DNA from 3 places in the Rhizobium grahamii genome. Region 2 is predicted to be linked to each of the others. Evidence: predicted binding sites of a transcription regulator. Region 2 holds the regulator's gene; each other region holds the start of a gene.
What was found. Region 2 encodes PhoB, which activates phosphate uptake and scavenging genes when phosphate is short. Its sites were predicted from a motif close to TGTCATNNANCTGTCAT; they were not measured.
Positions count from the first base shown of each region.

Region 1: the regulator PhoB is predicted to act here: its motif matches at 1,717-1,733, upstream of FZ934_RS15140 (alkaline phosphatase D family protein).
Region 3: the regulator PhoB is predicted to act here: its motif matches at 2,033-2,049, upstream of FZ934_RS05440 (DUF47 family protein).

Region 1 covers NZ_CP043498.1:3,136,915-3,140,174, forward strand. Annotated here, with positions in the region: gene FZ934_RS15140 (alkaline phosphatase D family protein) at 47-1,624, opposite strand; gene FZ934_RS15145 (ABC transporter permease) at 1,754-3,260, opposite strand, start outside.
Region 2 covers NZ_CP043498.1:3,899,957-3,903,216, reverse strand. Annotated here, with positions in the region: gene FZ934_RS18835 (GcrA family cell cycle regulator) at 158-691, shown strand; gene FZ934_RS18830 (aspartate/glutamate racemase family protein) at 849-1,421, shown strand; gene phoB (phosphate regulon transcriptional regulator PhoB) at 1,565-2,248, opposite strand; gene phoU (phosphate signaling complex protein PhoU) at 2,284-2,997, opposite strand; gene pstB (phosphate ABC transporter ATP-binding protein PstB) at 3,040-3,260, opposite strand, start outside.
Region 3 covers NZ_CP043498.1:1,081,287-1,084,546, reverse strand. Annotated here, with positions in the region: gene FZ934_RS27755 (hypothetical protein) at 1-57, shown strand, start outside; tRNA gene FZ934_RS05455 (tRNA-Cys) at 230-303, shown strand; gene FZ934_RS05450 (hypothetical protein) at 449-985, opposite strand; gene FZ934_RS28405 (hypothetical protein) at 1,226-1,357, shown strand; gene FZ934_RS05445 (BA14K family protein) at 1,441-1,902, opposite strand; gene FZ934_RS05440 (DUF47 family protein) at 2,102-2,743, shown strand; gene FZ934_RS05435 (inorganic phosphate transporter) at 2,743-3,260, shown strand, end outside.

The sequences.
Region 1 (3,260 bases), 760 kb from region 2:
CTTTTGCGAAAGGGGGGAAAGCCGGAATGCCTGCCATGCATGGACATCAACTCGATATCTGCGGATCGAGCGTCGTCCGCCACAGCTCGGTATCGTTCCGATCCATCAGCCTCACGGTCAGTTGCTCGGTCTGCCCATCGATGTCGACAAGCCCGAAGAACTGCATGCCGGCCGACGGCGGCAGGTTCTGCTCCGCCCCGCCGGGCGCGGCCTTCATGAACTTCACCTGCGGCCCAAAGGTCATGTCGAGTTCCTGCGGGCCATAGGTTCCGGAATGCAGAGGACCTGCTACGCACTCCCAGAACGGCAGGAACTCGCGGAATTTCGCTTTGCCGGGATCGTAGTAATGCGCAGCCGCGTAATGCACGTCGGCCGTCAGCCAGATCATGTTCGCTATGCCCGCGTCGCGGATGAAGCGCAGGAGATCGGCGAATTCCAGCTCGCGGCCACGCGGTGGGCCGTTGTCGCCGTTGGAGATCGACTCGCTGCCCGTCCGGTGGCCGTAGTCGTCCCAGATCACCAGCCCGATCGGCAGATCGCAGGCAATCACTTTCCAGGTCGCCGTCGAGCGCACCAGTTCTCGTTTCAGCCACGCCACCTGCCGTTCGCCCAACAGTCGCGACTCCGCCGCTGGCTCGGCATCGAGCCCATCGCTGTTCGGGCCGCGATAGGAGCGCAGGTCGATGAAGAAGACGTCGAGCAGCGGACCGTAGGACACCTTGCGATAGATGCGGCCAGGCTCGTCAGCCACGTAGCGGATCGGCGTCATCTCGTGAAAGGCACGACTGGCGCGGGCCGCAAGCATGGCGATCGACTTTTCCTTGTAGCGATCATCGTCGCGAAGATCGGTCGAGGGCGACCAGTTGTTCAGGACCTCGTGATCGTCCCATTGATAGAAGACAGGACAGACCGCGTTAAACGCCTTCACGTGGTCGTCGAGCAGATTATAGGCCCACTGGCCACGAAACTGGTCGAGCGTCTGCGCAATGTCGCGCTTTGCCTCGGTGACCACACGGTTCTTCCAGATGCCGCCGTCTCGCAGCCTGACCTCATCGGCAACAGGATTGTCGGCATAAATCGTGTCGCCGGAGTGGATCATGAAATCCGGCCGATGGTAGGCGATCGTCGAATAGGTGCGCATCCCCTCGTCATCTATGCCCCAGCCCTGGCCAGCCGTATCCCCGGACCACGCGAAACGGATGCTGCGCTTGCCTGATGGCGCCGTGCGAAACTGTCCATGGATGGGTTCGGACAAATCGTTGACGTCCTGAAGGTCGGCCGCACGAAAGCGATAGAATATCTCCTGATCATCCGGGAGATTCTGGAGCAGCAGCTTTCCCGCCAGATTGGTCTCCGGCGTCACGTCTATGGGCGCGACGCGCACTGCATTGGCAAAGCGGTCGCTCGTCGAATATTCGACATAGAGCCGTGCCGGCCGGCTCACTTGCGCCCACACGACACCCGAATTCGCATCGACATCGCCGGATTGCACGCCCGCAGTGAAGACCGGACGACTGGACGAGCCGCGTGCATAGTAGGGCATCGCCAGCCCGGCTACTGCAAATCCGCCGACAGCGCCCATGGATGAAAGGAAGCGTCGACGGGTCGTTTCAGTCAATCTCATGCCAAGGTCTATCCGGCTAACGGGAGGGCCGAACCTATGGCGGCAGTCATGTCATCCGCTTGAAGGCGGCATGACGGTTTTTCGAAACTTCAGCGACAGTTTTGTTACGGGAGCCCCGCTGGCGAGGCGCTATTCCGCCACCAAACCACTGCGACGAAGCAGCGTCAGCAGCAGAAGCGGCAACAGCGTCGTGATGAGGATGGCGATGAAGGCCATCGCCATGCCGAGGCCGATCGACCCCTGCTCGAACTGGCGCCAGATGAAGGTGGCGATCGTCTGCATGCCGACAGGTGCGACGACGACGGAGGCGACCAGCTCGCGCGACGCAAGCGCAAAGACCAGCAGCATCGCCGAAGCGAGGCTCGGAAAGACGAGCGGCAGGAGGATGCGGCGGAACGCAGTCACTCCGCTTGCACCAAAGACCCGAGCCGCGGCTTCCAGGCTGTCTCCGATCTGCTGGAATGCCGCCGTCGTGTAACGCACGGGCTGCGGCAGCAGGATGCAGCAATAGGCGAGAAGCAGGATAAATGCCGTGTTGTAGGGGGTCGCCGGCAGCCAGGGCATGTTCCAGGCAAGGATCAGCCCGACGGCAACGACGATGCCCGGCAACGCATTCGGCAGGATCGTCATCGTGTCGATCGCCACGCGTCCGCGGATCTTCGTCTTGACCACCGTATAGGCGGCCAGCACGCCGATGAGGCCGGTAATCAACGCCGTGCCGATGCCGAGCGAGAAGCTGTTGAGAAGTGCCCCCAGCGCACCGGCGCTGTTGTTGAAGACGGACAGGAAGTTCTCGGCGCTGATGTTGTCGAGCCCCAGACCACCCGAGATCGTCCGCGACAGTGCGGTGAACAGGATCGAGAGCAATGGTACGCCGGTCGCAAGGAAGGCGACAACGGCAAAGGCGATCATCACCGGAACCTTCATCGCCCCAAGCGGCCGCTTGTCCTTGGCAGCAGGTTTGCCGCCCACTGTCTGATAGGACCGCCGGGCGAGGATCCATCGCTGCAGCAGGAATGTCAGCAGAGACATGACGACAAGCAGGATCGACAGGATCGCCGCGCCCGGCAGATCGATCGGCCAATCCGAGATCCGCAGGTCGATACCGGTGACCAGCACCTGGAAGCCGGCGCGACGACCAAGCGCTGCGGGCGTCCCGTATTCCTCGATCGCTGCGGCAAAGACCAGCATCAGGCTCGCAACGAGCCCGGGCGCCGACAGTGGTAGCGTGATCCGCCAGAAGGCCCGCGCCGGCGACGCGCCAAACACACGGCCGACATCCGCATAGCGCGCGCCAACCGCCTCGACCGTGCGCGATACGGCGAAATAGACGACCGGAAAGGTATTGAAGGCCATGACCATGGTCATGCCGAACAGCGAAAAAAGAAAGGGTGCGAGGTTGAATCCCGCGATCTGCTGAAGATAGCCGCGCGGTTGCAACGTCATGATCCAGCCAAGTGTGGCGATGTAAGGCGGGATCATGAACGGAACGAGCAGCAACACATCCCACAGCGGCGCAAGCGGAATGCGATAGAGCGCCCGAAACACGCCGAGCGGCACCGCCACCAGCGCCGAGGCCAGCACCACGCAACTGCCGAGCAGAATGGTGTTCCCGGCCATACCGACAAGCGCGCTA
Region 2 (3,260 bases):
CGGAGTCGGCCTCACACTAGGTTAAAACTCAATTACTAGACTGCATGCGGCGGAACTAGTCACCAAAAATCGAGCAAGCGTTTCTTGCCTCGGATACGTCCGGGGCGACGGTGAAGGATTCTGCCTACACCAACGCTAACAAGGCGGAGACAGGGGCATGAACTGGACAGACGAGCGCGTAGAGAAGCTGAAGAAGCTATGGTCCGAAGGACTGAGCGCCAGCCAAATCGCAGCACAACTTGGCGGTGTAAGCCGTAACGCCGTGATCGGCAAGGTCCACCGTCTCAGCCTGCCCGGCCGGGCCAAGGCCGGCGGTAACGCGACGACCGTTCGCACGCCGAAGCGCACCACGACCGCTCCCCGCGCTCCGAACTATGCATCGCGCGTTGCGACCCGCACCGTTACCCGGCAGCAGGGCGCAACCATGCTGAAGGAAGAAATCGATATCGATGCGGTCGAGGAAGTCCGGTTCCGCCCTGCCTCGAACGTCGTCGTTCCGATCTCTCGCCGCCTCGGCCTGACGGAACTGACCGAGCGCACCTGCAAGTGGCCGGTCGGCGATCCGCTCAAGGACGACTTCCACTTCTGCGGCTGCGAGTCTCCTGACAACTCCCCGTATTGCACGTACCATCAACGCATGGCCTACCAGCCGGTCAACGAGCGCCGGAAGGCCGCCAACCGGGTCGCTTGATCCGGAAGCCGGATAAGGAATAGGAACGGGCCTTCGCGGGCCCGTTTTTTTGTTGGGCTCGAGCCCCCGACACAGCAACAATGTACGTCGGGCACGCGCGCTTCCAGGAAGCTATCAGCCCCATGCCATTTTGTGGCTGCTCGGACCGGAGAACGCGATGAGAATAGCCTGCCTGCATACGGCCGATAGCAATATTGCTGTTTTCGAGGCCGCGGCCAGAGAGATTGGCCTTTCCAAAGACGTGCTCTCCCATGCGGTTCGGGCAGATTTTCTCGCGAATGCCGAGCAAGCCGGCGGACTGACAGATGATATTGCCCGCGAGACAGCCTCGGTGTTGCGGTCGCTTGGCCAGACCGCAGATGCTGTTGTCCTGACATGCTCGACCCTGGGGCCGTCCATCGATGAACTTGAGGGCACGATGCCCGTCCCTACCCTTCGCATCGATGCCGTCCTGGCAGAACAGGCAGTTCGGGTCGGGGGAAGGATCGCCGTCCTCTGCGCGGTTGAAACAACCCTGGAGCCAACCGCACGGTTGTTTGCTGCGGCAACTGCGGCAACTCAAACGCCGTTCGAGGTTCGCCGTGTCCCCGGAGCATGGGACTTGTTTAAGGCTGGCGATCGTGTTGGTTATTTATCGGCCGTTGCCGAGGCGGCCGATGCCGCCTATCGCGAGGGAGCCTCAATCGTCGCTCTCGCAAGGCATCGATGGCAGGTGCTGCGGATCTGGTGAAAGGCGACCCCAAACCCCTGACCAGTCCAGCGGCGGGCCTTGCCGCCGCTGTCGAGCGAGTTTCGCGAGAAGTCTGATCTTCGCGACTTACCCACATGACGAGCCCCCAGCTGCTCGTTCTTGCTGGGAGCAGGATGGAAGCCTCAGGCTTCCATCGAGTAACCGGCACCACGTACGGTGCGGATGACGTCCTGCATGTTGGAGAAATTCAGCGCCTTGCGCAGACGACCGACATGGACGTCCACAGTGCGCTCGTCGACGTAGATGTCATGACCCCAGACGCCATCGAGCAGCTGCGAGCGTGAGAACACACGACCGGGCGACGCCATCAGGAACTCGAGAAGGCGGAACTCCGTCGGCCCCAGGCGAACCTCACGGCTTTTGCGGTGGACACGGTGGGTCTCACGGTCGAGTTCGATGTCGCCGCACTTCAGCAGGGTCGACAGAACTTCCGGTTTCGCACGGCGAAGCATCGCCTTGACGCGGGCGACGAGTTCCGGCGTCGAGAACGGCTTCACGACGTAGTCGTCGGCGCCGGTCGAAAGGCCGCGAACGCGTTCGCTCTCCTCGCCGCGCGCCGTCAGCATGATGATCGGCAGACGTTCGGTTTCCGGGCGCATGCGCAGACGACGGCACAGCTCGATGCCGGAAACGCCCGGCAGCATCCAGTCGAGAATCAACAGGTCCGGTGTGCGTTCCTGCAAGCGGATTTCGGCTTCATCGCCGCGCAAGATCGTGTCGACGTCGAAGCCTTCAGCCTCAAGGTTATAGCGAAGAAGCACGCTCAGTGCTTCTTCGTCTTCGACAACAGCTATTCTCGGGATCATTCGTTTCGGTCTCCTGGGGGCGTGGTCCGGAACGCTTATTCCGTCACCGCACCGACGGTGTTGGCGGTGTCGTCCTTCGGACGCTCGCCTTCCGGCTGGGCACCGGTGGCCATGTAGTAGATCGTCTCGGCGATGTTGGTGGCGTGGTCGCCGATGCGCTCGATGTTCTTGGCGCAGAACAGGAGATGCGTGCAGCTCGTGATGTTGCGTGGATCTTCCATCATGTAGGTCAGCATCTCGCGGAACAGCGAGGTGTACATCGCGTCGATTTCCTCGTCGCGCTCGCGGATCGACTTTGCCTTGTCGGCCGCACGGCTCGTGTAGACGTCGAGCACTTCCTTGAGCTGAACCAGGGCCAGCTCGGACAGGTGTTCGAGGCCACGGGCGAGCTTGCGCGGCACGCCGGTGTTCTGCACCGCGATCACGCGCTTGGCCGTGTTCTTTCCGAGGTCGCCGACGCGTTCGAGATCGGCGGCGATGCGGATCGAACCCATGATCTCGCGGAGGTCGGCAGCCATCGGCTGGCGGCGAGCGATCGTGACGATCGCCTTGTCGCCGACTTCGCGTTCGGCGTGATCGAGGATCACGTCGTCGGAGATGACCTTCTGGGCCAGCGCCGTGTCGCCGTTCACGAGGGCGCGGACAGCGTCCGATACCATCTGCTCGGCCAGGCCGCCCATTTCAGAAATCCGGCGGGAAAGGTACTTCAGGTCGTCGTCGTAGGCAGAGAAAATATGTGTCGATGCCATGGGATCATCCTTGAATATCGTGAGGGGTTCCGACGTTGGAAATCAACCGAAGCGGCCCATGATGTAATCCTGCGTGCGCGGATCATCCGGGTTGGTGAACATCTTGTCGGTATCGTTCTCCTCGACGAGATTGCCGAGGTGGAACATGGCGGTGCGCTGCGAAACGCGAGCCGCCTGCTGCATCGAGTGCGTCACGATGACGATGGTGTAGGATTCGCGCAGCTCGTGAATCAGCTCTTCCACCTTCGCTGTCGCGATCGGGT
Region 3 (3,260 bases), 1.1 Mb from region 2:
CCGCATGTCACCACAAACGGCATTTCGCCTATGCCGTCGTTGCAGCGTATCGACTGAATAGAAGCGATTTTCAGCTGCCCACCCTGACCTGGCGTGGCATAGCTCTCTGCCGAGATCGCTCTCCACAGAACGCGTTCAAAATGAGCGAGGTTTTTCCACTAAGCCTCTTGCGCTGAATTTCTATTCATTCTAAATGCCGCCCAACGCTTCGGTTGCTCCGAAGTTGTGAGGCCTCGTGGCGGAGTGGTGACGCAGAGGACTGCAAATCCTTGTACCCCGGTTCAATTCCGGGCGAGGCCTCCAAATTTTCTCACCGACAGAGAGATGTGCTGACCAGATCCGACGGTGGTTTCGGTGCGCATATCGCATTCACCCTGCCGTACAGCCCTTGCCTTTCTCCGCGTCCAAATTGAATGAGGCGGACAAACCCGCCTCGCCTTTCATGATTTCATCGCGCCAGGGCCCGGCGCGCAATGCTTGCCGCGAAAAGTGGCGTTTCTCGGCGGTTATGGTCACCGCCCGCAGCCTGGCGTGCTTCAGCCGCTTGCTCGAAGCTTTGACCGTGCTGCTTGATAAAATCCATGAATACGTCAGTCGGATGTGACGTGACGCGGTTCGTGTAGCGCGTGCGTCCGCCGTCGAGCGGTTCTGCAATCAGTTCCCAGATGACGTTTACCTGCGTCCGGCCGACTGGCGTGAACACGTCGGAAATCGAGTTCATCCTGCAATAGGATGGTGTGGCTTCTTCAGCGACATAGTGCTGGACGACAAGGCCGGTGCCGATCATCTCGACATTGATCGACATCCGACGACCGTCATCGGTCGTGGTGTTGCCTGCGGCTATGTGATCAGGTGGGCAGCAGCGAAGATATTCCGCTTCCGGCAAATTGAAGAGCCAATCAGCAATGTCGACCTTTTCAAAGGGAATGTCGATATCGGCGGTGTAGGCGGATTGCGAAAGCATCTTCTCATTGAGAATTTTCATTGGCTTCTTCCTTCGATCGTAAGAACAGGACGGCTGTTCTGCTCGAGGAGAAAACTGGCTGCTGTGCCGACGAACCTCAATTACACTTGGGTTTTCAATCGGCTATCCCTATGTCTAGGATGTGTCTTCCCGTGCAATCGCCCCTTGGAGACCATTCAGGCCAACCACTGGGTTGCACCCGAATGCGCTAACGTGCGAGACCGGCACGCAGTTCAGCTGCAGCAAGAAAAGAGAAATGTCGTGAAAACTGACGATGTACCCGAACCAGGACGGGGAACGCGGATAATCATTCTTATCGCCATGGTGCTGGCTGTGGTGACTGCGGTTGGCGGCTTTGTCGCGGTCTACAGGGCAACATTTGTCACCTTGTGACCTGCGTAGCCGCACTAATCCAGCAAGTGGAAAGCAAAAGCGGTCGCGTGAATCTCGCGACCGCTGTACTTGATCCCCTCCATTTACGGGCCGATGCACTGCCGGCGCGGGCCGTAATATGGTTGGTATGTGTTGTCGTAAGCGCGGTATGAGCGATAACGGCTGTAGCACCAGTCGGCATGGGATCCGGTTGCCCGTACCCGAGGCTGTTGCGACGCGATGATACCGCCAATGAGCGCACCGGCAGCGAGCCCGCCGATCAGGGCGCCAGCGCCATTGTCATGATCGTGGTAATAGCGTCGACCGTAGTAACGGTCGCCATAGTACCGATTTCCGTAGTATCGATCGCGATTATAGCGGTTGCCATACCTATAGCCGCCGCAGCGGTAGATTTCGCAACGCGAACGATGGCTGTTGGCACCGGAATCGCCAAAGCTGCCTCTGCTCTGAGCAGAAGAAGGATCGCGAGAATTCTCGGCCAAAGTGGGCGTGAAGCTCGCAAGACCTGTCGCGATCGCCAGAAAAATCGTCGCCAGACGTTTCATTTCGTACCTCTCAAACCGCAATCGACCCATCATGCTTGCAGGAATAACGCGCTGATCTGCCGCAGGTTCCTGCCGCAAAAAGCGTTTCGCGCCTTTGGACAAGGCAAGAAAGAATCGGACAACTCCCTTTGTGACACTTTTATTGCAGCGCCTGCTATTTTATGACGAGCTTCGAAAAAGTTCTCAACGGATGGATTGAATGCTCAGCTGGTTTCGCAAACTTCTGCCTCGGGAAGACCGATTCTTCGACCTCTTCGCCCAGCATTCGCGCACCATTGTCGGTGCAGCGGAGGCTTTGAACGAACTGCTTGCGGGCAAAGACACCGACCGCCATTGCGACCGCATCGTCGCCCTGGAGAACGAAGCGGACGACATCACGCGCGAAGTGCTGCTCGCGGTACGCCGCAGCTTCATCACGCCATTCGACCGGGTCGATATCAAGGATCTGATCCAGTCGATGGATGACGCGATCGACATGATGCACAAGACGGTGAAGACCATCCGCCTGTTCGAGCAGAGGGAATTCGATCCGCGCATGCAGGAGATGGGAACCGTGATCGTCCAGGCGGCGCATCTCGTGGCCGAAGCCATCCCGCTTCTCAACAGGATCAACGCCAATGCGCCGCGCCTGATGGCAATCGCCGAGGAAGTGACGCGGGTCGAGGGACGGTCCGATGAGTTGCACGATCGCGGGCTGAAGGAACTGTTTCTCCGTCACGGAGCATCGAATGCAATGGCCTATATCATCGGCAGCGAAATCTATGGCGAGCTCGAGAAGGTCGTCGATCGCTTCGAGGACGTTGCAAACGAAATCAGCGGCATCGTGATCGAGAACGTCTGATGGACGCCACCCTCGCCTTTCCGCTGCTCGCGGCCCTGATCGCGATCGCGCTGTTCTTCGATTTCCTCAACGGCCTGCATGATGCTGCCAATTCGATCGCAACGATCGTGTCGACGCGCGTGCTGCGACCGCAATATGCCGTCGCCTGGGCCGCGTTCTTCAACTTCATCGCCTTCCTGTTCTTTGGCCTGCATGTCGCCGAGACGCTCGGCACCGGCATCATCGATCCGGCCATCGTTTCGCCGCTGGTGATCTTTGCGGCGCTGATGGGCGCCATCATTTGGAACATTGTCACCTGGATCCTCGGCATCCCGTCAAGCTCCTCCCACGCGCTGGTGGGCGGCCTGGTCGGTGCCGGTCTCGCAAAGGTCGGTTGGAGCTCCATCGTCTGGAGCGGGCTTCTGAAGACGGCCGGGGCGATCGTGATGTCGCCGATGATCGGATTTCTGCTGGCGCTTTTTCTGGTGCTCGTCGTCTCGTGGCTGTTCGTGCGGCAGACGCCCTTTGCGGTCGACCG